DNA from 2 places in the Escherichia sp. TC-EC600-tetX4 genome. Region 2 is predicted to be linked to the other one. Evidence: predicted binding sites of a transcription regulator. Region 2 holds the regulator's gene; the other holds the start of a gene.
What was found. Region 2 encodes PurR, which represses purine synthesis genes. Its sites were predicted from a motif close to CANGCAAACGTTTGCNTG; they were not measured.
Positions count from the first base shown of each region.

Region 1: the regulator PurR is predicted to act here: its motif matches at 4,486-4,503, upstream of glyA (serine hydroxymethyltransferase).

Region 1 is NZ_CP079924.1:1,195,641-1,203,210, forward strand. It holds gene qseE (two component system sensor histidine kinase QseE/GlrK) at 1-457, shown strand, start outside; gene qseG (two-component system QseEF-associated lipoprotein QseG) at 622-1,335, shown strand; gene glrR (two-component system response regulator GlrR) at 1,325-2,659, shown strand; gene glnB (nitrogen regulatory protein P-II) at 2,720-3,058, shown strand; gene hmpA (NO-inducible flavohemoprotein) at 3,103-4,293, opposite strand; gene glyA (serine hydroxymethyltransferase) at 4,621-5,874, shown strand; partial or broken gene KXD89_RS22420 (hypothetical protein) at 5,914-6,012, shown strand; gene KXD89_RS05800 (ROK family protein) at 6,072-7,265, opposite strand; gene KXD89_RS05805 (DUF5107 domain-containing protein) at 7,383-7,570, shown strand, end outside.
Region 2 is NZ_CP079924.1:2,136,498-2,144,067, forward strand. It holds gene ribE (riboflavin synthase) at 1-45, shown strand, start outside; gene cfa (cyclopropane fatty acyl phospholipid synthase) at 85-1,233, opposite strand; gene punC (purine nucleoside transporter PunC) at 1,524-2,735, opposite strand; gene punR (DNA-binding transcriptional activator PunR) at 2,848-3,780, shown strand; gene purR (HTH-type transcriptional repressor PurR) at 3,777-4,802, opposite strand; gene cydH (cytochrome bd-I accessory subunit CydH) at 5,101-5,190, shown strand; gene KXD89_RS10300 (MFS transporter) at 5,356-6,525, shown strand; gene sodB (superoxide dismutase [Fe]) at 6,687-7,268, opposite strand; gene mepH (peptidoglycan DD-endopeptidase MepH) at 7,396-7,570, opposite strand, start outside.

The DNA.
Region 1 (7,570 bases), 940 kb from region 2:
TGTTGAGTTAGCACCGCTGGTGGAGACAGTGGTTTCTGCTCATAGCCTGCCCGCACGGGCTAAAATGATGCATACCGACGTCGATCTCAAAGCAACAGCTTGCCTGGCGGAGCCAATGCTGCTGATGAGCGTACTGGATAATCTTTACTCCAATGCGGTGCACTACGGGGCTGAATCCGGTAACATTTGCCTTCGCAGCAGTTTACATGGTGCGCGGGTTTATATTGATGTCATCAATACAGGCACGCCCATTCCGCAAGAGGAACGCGCCATGATCTTCGAACCCTTTTTTCAGGGAAGCCACCAGCGAAAAGGGGCGGTGAAGGGCAGCGGTCTGGGATTAAGCATTGCCAGGGATTGTATTCGCCGTATGCAAGGGGAACTGTATCTGGTCGACGAGAGCGGGCAAGACGTTTGTTTCCGCATTGAATTACCGTCGTCGAAAAACACGAAATAATGCTAACAGCCTATCCTATCAGGCTATTTTATTTGTCAGTTCGGCCCCGGGCAGTGCTCGAAATCTTCACGTACGATATGTACGCTCCGGTTTCTCCGCGCTGTCCATGTCCAGACTGTCTGCAACAATTACGCCCACTGGGATAGGCTTTAAGTCTGGTGAATATGCGACACATTTTTCAACGATTATTGCCCCGACGGCTGTGGCTGGCAGGGCTGCCATGTCTGGCATTGCTGGGTTGCGTGCAGAATCACAATAAGCCAGCCATTGATACGCCAGCAGAAGAAAAAATTCCGGTTTATCAACTGGCTGACTATCTTTCTACTGAATGTAGCGACATCTGGGCGCTGCAAGGTAAATCAACCGAAACCAATCCGCTTTACTGGCTGCGGGCGATGGATTGTGCTGATCGTTTAATGCCTGCGCAGTCGCGTCAGCAAGCTCGCCAATATGACGACGGCAGCTGGCAAAATACCTTTAAACAAGGGATTTTGCTCGCCGACGCCAAAATTACGCCGTATGAGCGCCGCCAGCTGGTCGCGCGTATTGAAGCGTTAAGTACCGAGATCCCGGCACAGGTTCGCCCACTGTATCAACTCTGGCGCGATGGTCAGGCGCTGCAACTGCAACTGGCGGAAGAGCGCCAACGTTACAGTAAACTCCAGCAGTCCAGCGACAGCGAGCTGGATACATTGCGCCAGCAACATCACGTTCTACAGCAGCAACTGGAACTCACCACCCGCAAGCTGGAAAACCTGACCGATATTGAACGCCAGCTCTCGACCCGCAAACCGGCTGGAAATTTCTCGCCGGATACGCCGCACGAGAGTGAAAAGCCCGCGCCATCCACCCATGAGGTCACTCCTGATGAGCCATAAACCTGCGCATTTATTATTGGTCGATGACGATCCGGGATTGCTGAAACTGCTTGGCCTGCGCCTGACCAGCGAAGGCTACAGTGTGGTCACGGCGGAAAGTGGCGCTGAAGGATTACGGGTACTGAATCGCGAAAAAGTAGATTTAGTCATCAGCGACCTGCGGATGGATGAAATGGACGGTATGCAGCTGTTTGCTGAAATCCAGAAAGTGCAGCCGGGAATGCCGGTAATTATTCTTACCGCGCATGGTTCTATTCCCGATGCCGTTGCTGCAACACAGCAGGGCGTTTTTAGTTTCCTCACCAAGCCTGTCGACAAAGACGCGCTATATCAGGCAATTGACGATGCGCTGGAGCAATCCGCGCCAGCCACCGATGAACGCTGGCGCGAGGCAATTGTCACCCGCAGCCCGCTGATGCTGCGTTTGCTGGAACAGGCGCGGCTGGTGGCGCAATCAGACGTCAGCGTTTTGATTAACGGTCAGAGCGGCACCGGGAAAGAGATTTTCGCCCAGGCTATCCACAACGCCAGCCCGCGCAACAGCAAACCATTTATTGCTATTAACTGTGGCGCATTGCCCGAGCAATTGCTGGAGTCGGAGCTGTTTGGTCATGCGCGTGGCGCGTTTACTGGCGCTGTCAGCAATCGCGAAGGTTTATTCCAGGCGGCGGAAGGCGGAACGCTATTTCTCGATGAAATTGGCGATATGCCTGCGCCGTTACAGGTCAAACTGCTGCGCGTGTTGCAGGAGCGTAAAGTGCGCCCGCTGGGCAGTAACCGCGATATTGATATCAATGTGCGGATTATTTCTGCCACTCACCGTGATCTGCCAAAAGCGATGGCGCGCGGGGAATTCCGCGAAGATCTCTATTACCGCCTCAACGTTGTCAGCCTGAAAATTCCGGCACTGGCGGAGCGCACAGAAGACATTCCGCTACTGGCAAATCACCTGTTGCGCCAGGCGGCAGAGCGACATAAACCGTTTGTCCGCGCGTTCTCTACCGATGCGATGAAACGCCTGATGACCGCGAGCTGGCCGGGTAATGTGCGCCAGTTGGTCAACGTGATTGAACAGTGCGTGGCGCTGACCTCATCTCCGGTGATTAGTGATGCGCTGGTGGAGCAGGCGCTGGAGGGTGAAAATACGGCGCTGCCAACCTTTGTTGAGGCACGTAATCAGTTTGAACTCAACTATTTGCGTAAGCTGCTGCAAATCACCAAAGGCAACGTCACCCACGCGGCGAGAATGGCGGGGCGCAACCGGACAGAATTTTATAAACTGCTTTCCCGACACGAGCTGGATGCAAACGATTTCAAGGAATGAATTGGCGTTATGTGTTACGTTTAGCAGATCAAAAGACAGGCGACCTTTTCAAGGAATAGCATGAAAAAGATTGATGCGATTATAAAACCCTTCAAGCTGGACGATGTCCGCGAAGCACTGGCCGAAGTCGGTATTACCGGCATGACGGTGACCGAAGTGAAAGGCTTTGGTCGCCAGAAAGGCCATACCGAGCTGTACCGCGGCGCGGAGTATATGGTGGATTTTCTGCCGAAAGTGAAAATTGAGATTGTCGTACCGGACGACATTGTCGATACCTGTGTCGATACCATTATTCGCACGGCGCAAACCGGCAAAATCGGTGACGGTAAAATCTTCGTCTTTGACGTGGCACGGGTCATTCGCATCCGTACCGGTGAAGAGGACGACGCGGCAATTTAAACCGCGTCAAGGGTTGCCGGATGTTTCCATCCGGCAACATCAAATTACAGCACCTTATGCGGGCCAAAGCATTCGTAATGAATGTTTTCCTGCTTCACGCCCAGATCCACTAACTGTTTCGCGGTAAACTGCATGAAGCCAACCGGGCCGCAGAGATAGAACTGCATTGTCGGATCGCTGAACGCACCTTCCAGTTTGCTCAAATCCATCAGACCTTCGCTATCAAACTGACCTTTAGCGCGATCGGCTTCGCTCGGCTGACGATACCAGGTGTGCGCGGTAAAGCGCGGCAGTGACTGCCCCAGTTCCTTAACTTCATCGGCAAAGGCGTGAACATCGCCATTTTCTGCCGCATGGAACCAGTTCACTTGTGCTGTGTGGCCTGCTTTTGCCAGCGTGTCGAGCATTGCCAGCATTGGCGTTTGACCAACACCGGCAGAGATTAACGTCACTGGTGTGTCATCTGCGACAGCCATAAAGAAATCACCTGCCGGAGCGACCAGTTTCACGACATCGCCAACATTGGCGTGATTGTGCAACCAGTTGGATACCTGCCCACCCTCTTCGCGTTTCACCGCAATACGATAGCCTTTGCCATCCGGTTTGCGAGTCAAAGAGTACTGACGAATTTCCTGATGTGGGAAACCTTCCGGCTTCAGCCAGACGCCGAGATATTGCCCCGGACGGTATTCTGCCACTGCGCCACCGTCGACCGGCTCCAGTTCGAAGCTGGTGATAAGCGCGCTGCGCGGTGTTTTAGCCACAATGCGGAAATCGCGAGTACCTTCCCAACCACCGGCTTTGCTGGCGTTTTCGTTATAGATTTCCGCCTCGCGATTGATAAATACATTAGCCAGTACACCATAGGCTTTACCCCACGCGTCCAGCACTTCCTGCCCCGGGCTGAACATTTCGTCCAGCGTTGCCAACAGGTGTTCACCGACGATGTTGTACTGTTCCGGTTTGATCTGGAAGCTGGTGTGCTTCTGCGCGATTTTTTCTACCGCTGGCAGCAGCGCAGGCAGGTTTTCAATATTACTGGCGTAGGCGGCAATAGCGTTAAACAGGGCTTCACGTTGATCGCCATTACGCTGGTTACTCATGTTAAAAATTTCTTTGAGTTCTGGGTTATGAGTAAACATACGGTCGTAGAAATGGGCGGTTAACTTTGGCCCCGTTTCCACCAGTAAAGGGATGGTGGCTTTTACTGTAGCGATGGTTTGAGCGTCAAGCATATGGTCTTCCTTTTTTTGCATCTTAATTGATGTATCTCAAATGCATCTTATAAAAAATAGCCCTGCAATGTAAATGGTTCTTTGGTGTTTTTCAGAAAGAATGTGATGAAGTGAAAAATTTGCATCACAAACCTGAAAAGAAATCCGTTTCCGGTTGCAAGCTCTTTATTCTCCAAAGCCTTGCGTAGCCTGAAGGTAATCGTTTGCGTAAATTCCTTTGTCAAGACCTGTTATCGCACAATGATTCGGTTATACTGTTCGCCGTTGTCCAACAGGACCGCCTATAAAGGCCAAAAATTTTATTGTTAGCTGAGTCAGGAGATGCGGATGTTAAAGCGTGAAATGAACATTGCCGATTATGATGCCGAACTGTGGCAGGCTATGGAGCAGGAAAAAGTACGTCAGGAAGAGCACATCGAACTGATCGCCTCCGAAAACTACACCAGCCCGCGCGTAATGCAGGCGCAGGGTTCTCAGCTGACCAACAAATATGCTGAAGGTTATCCGGGCAAACGCTACTACGGCGGTTGCGAGTATGTTGATATCGTTGAACAACTGGCGATCGATCGTGCGAAAGAACTGTTCGGCGCTGACTACGCTAACGTCCAGCCGCACTCCGGCTCCCAGGCTAACTTTGCGGTCTACACCGCGCTGCTGGAACCAGGTGATACCGTTCTGGGTATGAACCTGGCGCATGGCGGTCACCTGACTCACGGTTCTCCGGTTAACTTCTCCGGTAAACTGTACAACATCGTTCCTTACGGTATCGATGCTACCGGTCATATCGACTACGCCGATCTGGAAAAACAAGCCAAAGAACACAAGCCGAAAATGATTATCGGTGGTTTCTCTGCATATTCCGGCGTGGTGGACTGGGCGAAAATGCGTGAAATCGCTGACAGCATCGGTGCTTACCTGTTCGTTGATATGGCGCACGTTGCGGGCCTGGTTGCTGCTGGCGTCTACCCGAACCCGGTTCCTCATGCTCACGTTGTTACTACCACCACTCACAAAACCCTGGCGGGTCCGCGCGGCGGCCTGATCCTGGCGAAAGGTGGTAGCGAAGAGCTGTACAAAAAACTGAACTCTGCCGTTTTCCCTGGTGGTCAGGGCGGTCCGTTGATGCACGTAATCGCCGGTAAAGCGGTTGCTCTGAAAGAAGCGATGGAGCCTGAGTTCAAAACTTACCAGCAGCAGGTCGCTAAAAACGCTAAAGCGATGGTAGAAGTGTTCCTCGAGCGCGGCTACAAAGTGGTTTCCGGCGGCACTGATAACCACCTGTTCCTGGTTGATCTGGTTGATAAAAACCTGACCGGTAAAGAAGCAGACGCCGCTCTGGGCCGTGCTAACATCACCGTCAACAAAAACAGCGTACCGAACGATCCGAAGAGCCCGTTTGTGACCTCCGGTATTCGTGTAGGTACTCCGGCGATTACCCGTCGCGGCTTTAAAGAAGCCGAAGCGAAAGAACTGGCTGGCTGGATGTGTGACGTGCTGGACAGCATCAATGATGAAGCCGTTATCGAGCGCATCAAAGGTAAAGTTCTCGACATCTGCGCACGTTACCCGGTTTACGCATAAGCGAAACGGTGATTTGCTGTCAATGTGCTCGTTGTTCATGCCGGATGCGGCGTGAACGCCTTATCCGGCCTACAAAACTTTGCAAATTCAATATATTGCAATCTCCGTGTAGGCCTGATAAGCGTAGCGCATCAGGCAATTTTTCGTTTATGATCATCAAGGCTTCCTTCGGGAAGCCTTTCTACGTTATCGCGCCATCAAATCTGTCGTAACTGCGCCTCAACATACAAATAGCCAATTCCCAGCACCTGTTGTGCGCGGCTTAATTGCCCAAAGCCAATTTGCGTCGCTTTCACGCTCGGTCCTTCGTCGCGGTCGAACGGGTTAAATCCTGTCTGGCGAATAATAGTATTAAGCCAGTTCTCACCAAAGGCACAACTGCGACCGTACAACCAAATCTGATTAATATTGAGGATGTTGAGGAAGTTATACAGACTCAAACCAATGGCATTGGCAGAGCGATCAACCCAGCTGGTGATCCACGGTTCTCCACTTTGCCAGGCAGCGATTAACTGCGCTGTAGTCAGTTTTTCAGGATCAAGTTGAGTACTAACCGGTTGTGATTTTAGCCATACCCGCGCCTGTTTTTTTAATGCGCTTAACGAGGCGACAGTTTCCAGGCAGCCATAACGTCCACAGTCGCAGACGACGCCATCCGGATTAACGATGGTGTGACCAATCTGTCCGCTACCATACAAACTGCCGCGATAAATTTGCTCGTTAATCACGAACGACGAGCCAATGCCGTAATCAACGTTGATCACGCAGAAATCCCGTTCCTGCGAATTATTTTGCCATTTCTCCGCCAGCGCCAGCATCACGCAGTCATTATCGACCATCACCCGAATGCCGAGCTTCTCTTCCAGCAGATATTTCACCTCCACCGGCGTTGTCCACGGCGCTTGCGGCATGGTTTGCGACACGCCGGTCACAGGATCAACCTGACCGTGGATTGCCAACGCCAGGTTGATGGTATGGTCCGGCCACAATTTACGGTGGCGATGCCAGCATTTTTCGATTTCGGACAGCAGCGCCTGCGGCGTCGGTGCATCAATCTGTAAATACTCAAATTCACCTTTCGGACTTAAACAAGCATTAGCAACCTGACACTCAATACTGGTGGGCGTCACGTTCAGGCACAGCGTCCAGTCACCTTCCGGCGCAATCAGCCATGTACCGCTACTATGCCCGCGCGTCTGGCTTTCATCGTCAATATTCACCACCCGTTTTTCGCTTTCCAGTTCCTGCAAAATATTACTGACTGCCGGAATCGAAATTTGCGCCAGCCGGGCCAGCGTTGATTTATTGGCGCGCTTTTGCCGGTACAGCAGTTCCAGAATCACGCATTTGTTATGGTGGCGAATCTGTTGATTATTAATGCAGGCTCTCATCTTCACTAAACCTTGTTTAGTTAATTGCGTGATTATTCCGCGAAAACATTGCCAGATTGTTCAATACACTGCCACAAATCTTTTAATTCAGTATGTCTTGTTAATATTGAGGGCACCATGACTCCAGTAAAAGTGTGGCAAGAGCGCGTTGAGATCCCGACCTATGAAACCGGGCCGCAGGATATACATCCCATGTTCCTGGAAAATCGCGTTTATCAGGGATCGTCCGGCGCGGTTTATCCCTACGGCGTGACCGATACGCTGAGCGAGCAGAAAACCCTGAAATCCTGGCAGGCGGTGTGGCT
Region 2 (7,570 bases):
GCGGCACGAGAAAATGCCATGAATCAACCAGGCACAGAAGCCTGATCTGAAATCGCCCCCGGAGAGGGGGCGATAGAATAGCCTTTAGCGAGCCACTCGAAGGCCGTTTTCAACACCGCGTGAGAACACGACCTGCCAGAGCTGAATATCACGGGCGCGGAAAGCACCTGCACAGGCATTCAGATAATAGGTAAACATTCGTTTAAAGCGTTCACTATAGTTATCCGCAATTTCTGGCCATGCGGCGAGGAATCGTTCATACCACGCCATCAACGTAGTATCGTAATCAGCACCGAAGTTATGCCAGTCTTCCATCACAAAGTGGGGTTCGCTGGACTGAGCAATCTGGCGTACAGAGGGCAGGCAACCGTTCGGAAAAATATATTTATTAATCCAGGGATCAACATTCAGATCGGTTTTTTTCGAACCGATAGTATGGAGCAGGAATATGCCTTCCGGTTTCAAATTACGATCCACCACCGCAAAATAGGTATCGTAATTTTTCGGTCCGACGTGCTCGAACATCCCCACAGAAACAATACGATCAAACTGGTCGTTCAGGTCACGATAATCTTGCAGCAAAATGGTGACATCCAGGCCTTCACAGCGTTCCTGAGCCATTTTTTGCTGTTCGGCAGAAATGGTGACGCCCACCACGCTTACGTCATAATTAGATGCCATGTAGTGTGCCAGTCCGCCCCAGCCGCAGCCAATATCCAGTACGCGCATCCCTGGTTTTAACTGCAATTTTTCACAAATCATTTTGAGCTTCGCCTGCTGGGCAGATTCCAGATTATCGGCATCTTTCCAGTAAGCGCAGGAATATTGCATGAAGGGATCAAGCATGCGGCTGAACAAGTCATTACCCAAATCGTAATGCTCTTTGCCGACTATCCAGGCACGTTTTTTACTCTGCAGATTGAAGAGACGAGCGCCGGCAATACGCAGCGTGTCTTTGAAATGATGGGGGAGTTGGTTCTCGAGACCTGCGCGTAAGACTTTGCTAAAAAACATATCCAGTCGGTCACATTCCCACCAGCCATCCATATAACTTTCGCCTAACCCCAAAGAGCCTTCTTGCAGAACGCGTTTAAAAAAATCGGGGTTTTTCACACGAATATCCGCCGGGGCAGAACCGTTAATGGCTATACCGGCACGGCTAAGTAATTCGTTGGCGATACGGTACCAGTTGTCATCCGGTACACTGACTTCTTCTATACACGATGAACTCATAGTTTCTCCATCACTGGTCGGTGATCAGAACCTTAAAACAGCGTAGACGCTTTTTGGGCTTTGTGAGAAATCTCGCAGAAAAAACCGCGAGTCTATAATCCGACGTAGAACAGAGGGAAAGGAGGAACCCTTGCCGAAATGACTATCCATAGTGAGTCGGGAACGATCCTGTCCCCGTAAAAACATAATATTTATCGTAGCTTTAACAACTCGAAATTAGTATAGGCCGCTAATTTCAATCATACAACAAAATTTTGTTAGCAGCCTAAGTATAAGTATATCGATATAGATCAGTGTGATTCGCTATGAGCGACTTCGGCATTGCCATGATTCTGGCAGCCAACTTCTTCACAACGTTGCATCATGTAACCCAGCGCGACCAGCACTACTGTTGATAACATCACGCTGGTGGTGGTGAGCAATGGCGTGCTGATACTGATCAGCCAGGAAACTACCAGACTTGCGAGGAAGCACAGACCCAGTTGAAGAGTGTTCTGCAACGCTGCGGCGCGACCAGTTGCGTGTGGGAAGGGACGCAGCGCCTGGGCGACAACAATAGGGTAGATCGCGCCATTGGCAATCGCCATCACACAGAATGGGATCAGGATTTCGACCAGCGACACATGGCTAATGAAGCCCGCAGCCCAGGTCGCAATGACGCTGACAGCAAACAGCACCAGCAACCACGGTAATAACTGCTTGCCTTGCCATTTCTGCAGCGCGGCGCGACAGCCATAACCACCAATCAGAAACGCGATAGTTTGCGGGACATAACTTAAACCAATAACTGCCGGGCTGTAGCCCATTTCACTAAGGATGAACGGTGAACCGGTCAGCCATGCAAAAAAACTGGCTGAACAGGCTGCGTATATCAGCACGTTGCCGCGATAGGTTTTAGAACGTAGCAGGTCGGTAAAGGTCAGACCATCCTGACTATTGTTACGGGCCTTCGTCGTGGGTTTGAGCCAGAAAATAGGCAGAATCAGCACCACGGTAATGGCAAACAGGGTGGCGAAAATCGCCTGCCAGGAAAAATGGACCAGCAGCCAGCTTCCTAACAGAGGAGCCAGTGCCGGAGATAGACCCACCAGCGGCATGATGGCCGCAAAAATACGGTTAACTTTCTGTGAAGGATAATAATCTGTCACTAATGCTTGCCAGATAACCGCCGCGGCGCAGACACCCACAGCCTGTACAAAACGCAATACCAGCAGCGTAGCGGCGTTTTCTACCCACAGCATCCCCAGACTACCTAACGCAAAAATTGTCAGGCCGATTAATAATACCGGTTTACGACCATAACGGTCGGAGAGCGGCCCCCACAGAAGCTGGGCTGCGGCAAAACCGGCAAGGAACAGACTAAGGCTGGCACTGACAGCAGACGCAGGCGTTTGCAGGTCGGCCTGTATGGCGGCGAAAGCAGGCAGATACATATCGGTTGCCAGAAAACCGAGTACGCTCAAACCCGCCAGCCAGACTAAAAATCTTTTCCCAGGTTGCATGTATATTCTCTAAATCTCTCAATTAAACACCGCCGCAAAGTGTAGGGAGTGAAATTAGTGTTGTGAAACGGTAATATTTGATGACTGGTTTCAAAAATTTTGCAGGCAGACTATGTGGTCAGAATATTCACTCGAAGTTGTTGATGCGGTAGCGCGTAATGGTAGTTTTAGCGCTGCGGCACAGGAGCTGCATCGCGTTCCTTCTGCGGTCAGCTATACCGTGCGTCAGCTGGAAGAGTGGCTGGCGGTGCCGCTCTTTGAACGACGGCACCGTGATGTGGAGCTGACCGCTGCTGGAGCGTGGTTTCTCAAAGAAGGGCGCTCTGTTGTCAAAAAAATGCAGATCACCCGCCAGCAATGTCAGCAGATAGCGAACGGCTGGCGCGGTCAGTTAGCTATCGCAGTGGATAATATTGTCAGGCCAGAACGTACACGGCAGATGATCGTTGATTTTTATCGCCATTTTGATGATGTCGAACTTCTTGTCTTTCAGGAAGTGTTCAACGGTGTCTGGGATGCGCTTTCCGACGGGCGCGTGGAACTGGCGATTGGCGCAACACGCGCGATTCCGGTAGGCGGTCGTTATGCCTTCCGGGATATGGGGATGCTAAGCTGGAGTTGCGTTGTTGCCAGTCACCACCCGCTGGCGTTGATGGATGGCCCGTTCAGCGATGATACGTTGCGCAACTGGCCGTCGTTGGTGCGCGAAGACACCTCGCGAACGCTACCTAAACGTATTACCTGGTTGCTGGATAACCAAAAAAGAGTTGTCGTGCCTGACTGGGAATCATCGGCAACCTGTATCTCGGCAGGATTATGCATAGGGATGGTGCCAACACATTTCGCCAAACCGTGGCTTAATGAGGGGAAGTGGGTAGCATTAGAACTGGAAAACCCCTTTCCGGATTCGGCATGTTGTCTGACATGGCAGCAAAATGATATGTCGCCTGCGTTAACCTGGTTGCTTGAGTATCTCGGCGATAGTGAGACGCTGAATAAGGAGTGGCTGCGGGAGCCGGAAGAGACTCCCGCAACGGGTGATTAACGACGATAGTCGCGGAACGGGCCGTCAGCCACGGAGCGGCGTTCAATCAAGCGCGGATGCACTTCAATAGACTGCGGTTCTTCACGTTTGTTGACGATACGATCCAACAGCATGTTGAACGCTGTTTCACCCAGCGAATCTTTTGGCTGATGGATCGTGGTCAGCGCCGGCGTAAAATAGCGCGCGTTGCGCACGTTATCATAACCGATCAGCGAAACATCCTGCGGGACGCGCAGGCCCATTTCATCAGCAGCACAAAGTGCGCCCATTGCCATGATATCGCCACCACAGAAGACGGCAGTAGGGCGATGCGGCTGCGACAGGATTTGCTGCATGGCGCGATAACCGGATTCAGGTTCAAAGTCACCCTGCACAATCCAGCTTTCCGGCACCTTGATCATCGCTTCTTCCATCGCCTTCATAAAACCGGCAAGGCGGCCTGCGCCGGTGTTACGTTCCAGCGGGCCGGGGATGACGCCGATTTCGCGGTGACCGCGTTCAATCAGATAACGCCCGGCCATGTAGCCGCCTTCGAACGCGTTATCAATGACCGCATCGGTGAAGTCAGCTTTTGCTTCACCCCAGTCCATGACCACCATTGGGATATGGCGATACTCTTCCAGCATCGCCAGCAACGGCTCTGGGTACTCAGAACACATCACCAGCAGACCATCGACGCGTTTTTGCGCCATCATCGACAGATAAGCCCGCTGTTTCTCAAGATTGTTCCACGCATTGCCCAGAATCAGGGTGTAACCTTTCTGGAAGCAATTTTTTTCAACTGCTTCAATGATCTCGGCAAAATAGGCCGCTTCGCTGCTGGTCGCCAGCAAACCGATAGACTTGGTGTGGTTAACCTTCAGGCTACGCGCCACCGCGCTAGGGGAGTAGTGTAATTCTTTAATCGCTGCCCACACGGCGTTGCGCGTTTCTTCAGCGACGAAACGTGTTTTGTTGATCACGTGTGACACAGTTGTAGTGGAAACGTTTGCTCGTTTCGCTACATCTTTTATTGTTGCCATTCCATTTCACTCCAGACCCTAACTTCAGCTCCTGCAAAATCGCAAGGTAAACGTTTGCCTTTACACACCTTACGCACAACAAAAGTGTTGCGGTACGCCGGAAAAACGACACGGAGCGTCAGGAAGGGGTCAATGGCCAGTACGCAAATAGTGTAAGCGTGGAATTTTGGCCGATCTTGACGAAAAGGGGAAGTGGTAAAAACACTTATCATTATAAATGACGGGAGATTTTTTCATCACAGTGTGTAAAAATGCGTAATATCACTTTTTGTGTGGTAATAAAAAAGGAGAAAACTTGATGAGCACCGACCTTAAATTTTCACTGGTAACAACGATTATCGTCCTCGGTTTGATCGTAGCCGTGGGTTTGACTGCCGCGCTGCACTGATTTCCTCTCGAGGGAGCGCGTTCTCCCTCGCATCTCCTTCCTGTTTGTTAGCAAAATGGCAAAAGTGTTTTCTCTTTTTGTTATTTTCATTTTTTTGTGATTGCTGTCATGCTTTCGCCACTTTAATGAATATCGCGTAATGACGCGAAGAGGTGGAGATAAGGCATGAAAATTAACTATCCGTTGCTGGCGCTGGCGATTGGCGCGTTTGGTATCGGGACAACGGAGTTCTCGCCAATGGGCTTGTTGCCCGTCATTGCGCGCGGTGTGGATGTCTCGATTCCCGCTGCCGGAATGTTAATCAGTGCCTATGCAGTTGGCGTAATGGTTGGCGCGCCGCTGATGACGCTTCTACTTTCTCATCGTGCCCGCCGCAGTGCGTTGATTTTCCTGATGGCAATTTTCACGCTCGGCAACGTACTTTCCGCCATCGCGCCGGATTATATGACCCTGATGCTTTCACGCATTTTGACCAGCCTGAATCACGGAGCATTTTTTGGTTTGGGTTCAGTCGTGGCCGCAAGCGTGGTGCCAAAACATAAACAGGCCAGCGCAGTTGCCACTATGTTTATGGGGTTAACCCTGGCAAATATCGGTGGCGTGCCGGCGGCGACCTGGTTGGGTGAAACCATCGGCTGGCGGATGTCATTTCTGGCAACGGCGGGGCTGGGAGTGATTTCAATGGTAAGTCTGTTCTTCTCATTACCTAAAGGTGGTGCAGGGGCACGACCTGAAGTGAAAAAAGAGCTGGCGGTATTAATGCGTCCGCAGGTGCTGTCTGCATTGCTGACGACGGTACTGGGAGCTGGTGCAATGTTTACTCTCTACACCTATATCTCTCCGGTACTGCAAAGTATTACCCACGCAACACCGGTGTTCGTCACGGCAATGCTGGTGCTGATTGGTGTCGGATTCTCTATCGGTAACTATCTCGGCGGCAAACTGGCAGATCGTTCAGTTAACGGCACGTTGAAAGGCTTTTTGTTGTTGTTGATGGTGATTATGCTGGCAATCCCGTTCCTGGCCCGCAATGAGTTCGGCGCAGCTATTAGCATGGTGGTGTGGGGCGCAGCAACCTTTGCGGTCGTACCGCCGTTACAGATGCGCGTGATGCGTGTCGCCAGTGAAGCGCCAGGTCTGTCTTCATCAGTCAATATTGGTGCCTTTAATCTTGGAAATGCGCTGGGAGCAGCTGCTGGTGGTGCGGTAATTTCCGCTGGGCTGGGATACAGCTTTGTGCCGGTGATGGGAGCGATTGTCGCGGGACTGGCATTATTGCTGGTGTTTATGTCAGCCAGAAAACAACCTGAAACAGTTTGCGTTGCTAACAGCTAATTAAACAAAAACGCAGAAGGATAACCTTCTGCGTTACAGTTGCTGACAACGTGCGATTTATCTTGCCGGATGCGGCGAGTGCCTTATCCGACCTACATCGATGATCCGCGTAGGCCTGATAAGCGTAGCGCTTCAGGCAATGCTGCATTTGCCATCAGTTATTATGCAGCGAGATTTTTCGCTACGAATTCCCAGTTCACCAGCGCCCAGAAGTGCTCCAGATAGCCAGGACGTGCATTGCGATAGTCGATGTAATAAGCGTGTTCCCAGACATCAACGGTCAGCAGCGGAGTCGCATCGGTGGTCAGCGGAGTACCCGCGTTAGAGGTTGAAACGATAGCCAGTTTGCCATCGCTGTTTTTCACCAGCCAGGTCCAGCCAGAACCAAAGTTTTTGATCGCTGCATCAGTAAACTGCGCTTTGAAATCGGCAAAGCTGCCAAAAGATGCGGCGATAGCTTCAGCGACTTTTCCAGTCGGTTCGCCACCGGCGTTCGGTGCCAGGCAGTTCCAGTAGAAAGTATGGTTCCAGACCTGAGCTGCGTTGTTGAATACGCCACCTTCAGAGCTGCGAATAATCTCTTCCAGTGATTTACCTTCAAACGCGGTACCTTTAATCAGGTTGTTCAGGTTAGTGACATAAGTCTGATGGTGCTTGCCGTAGTGATACTCGATGGTTTCCGCAGAAATGTGCGGTGCCAGAGCATCTTTAGCATATGGTAGTGCAGGTAATTCGAATGACATTGCTACTCTCCTTTATTATTAATTTGCATACGTACAATAGCCTTATTGTGCGTATGGATAGGGTAGCAAATTAAAAGGTGAGACAAAAGATGAACTTACCCTGTTGCCGTAACAACAGGGTAAAGTTTTAGCGAAGTGTTTTTGGGGTCATTACCCGACGAGCGCCAACATAGTGGCGCTGCCAGTAGTCTTCACTGAGAGAAGTGATTTGAATTTCCTGACCTGTGCGCGGTGACTGAATAAATTTGCCGTTGCCGACATACACGCCGACATGATCGGCTGTGCCGCGTCCCTGAGTACGG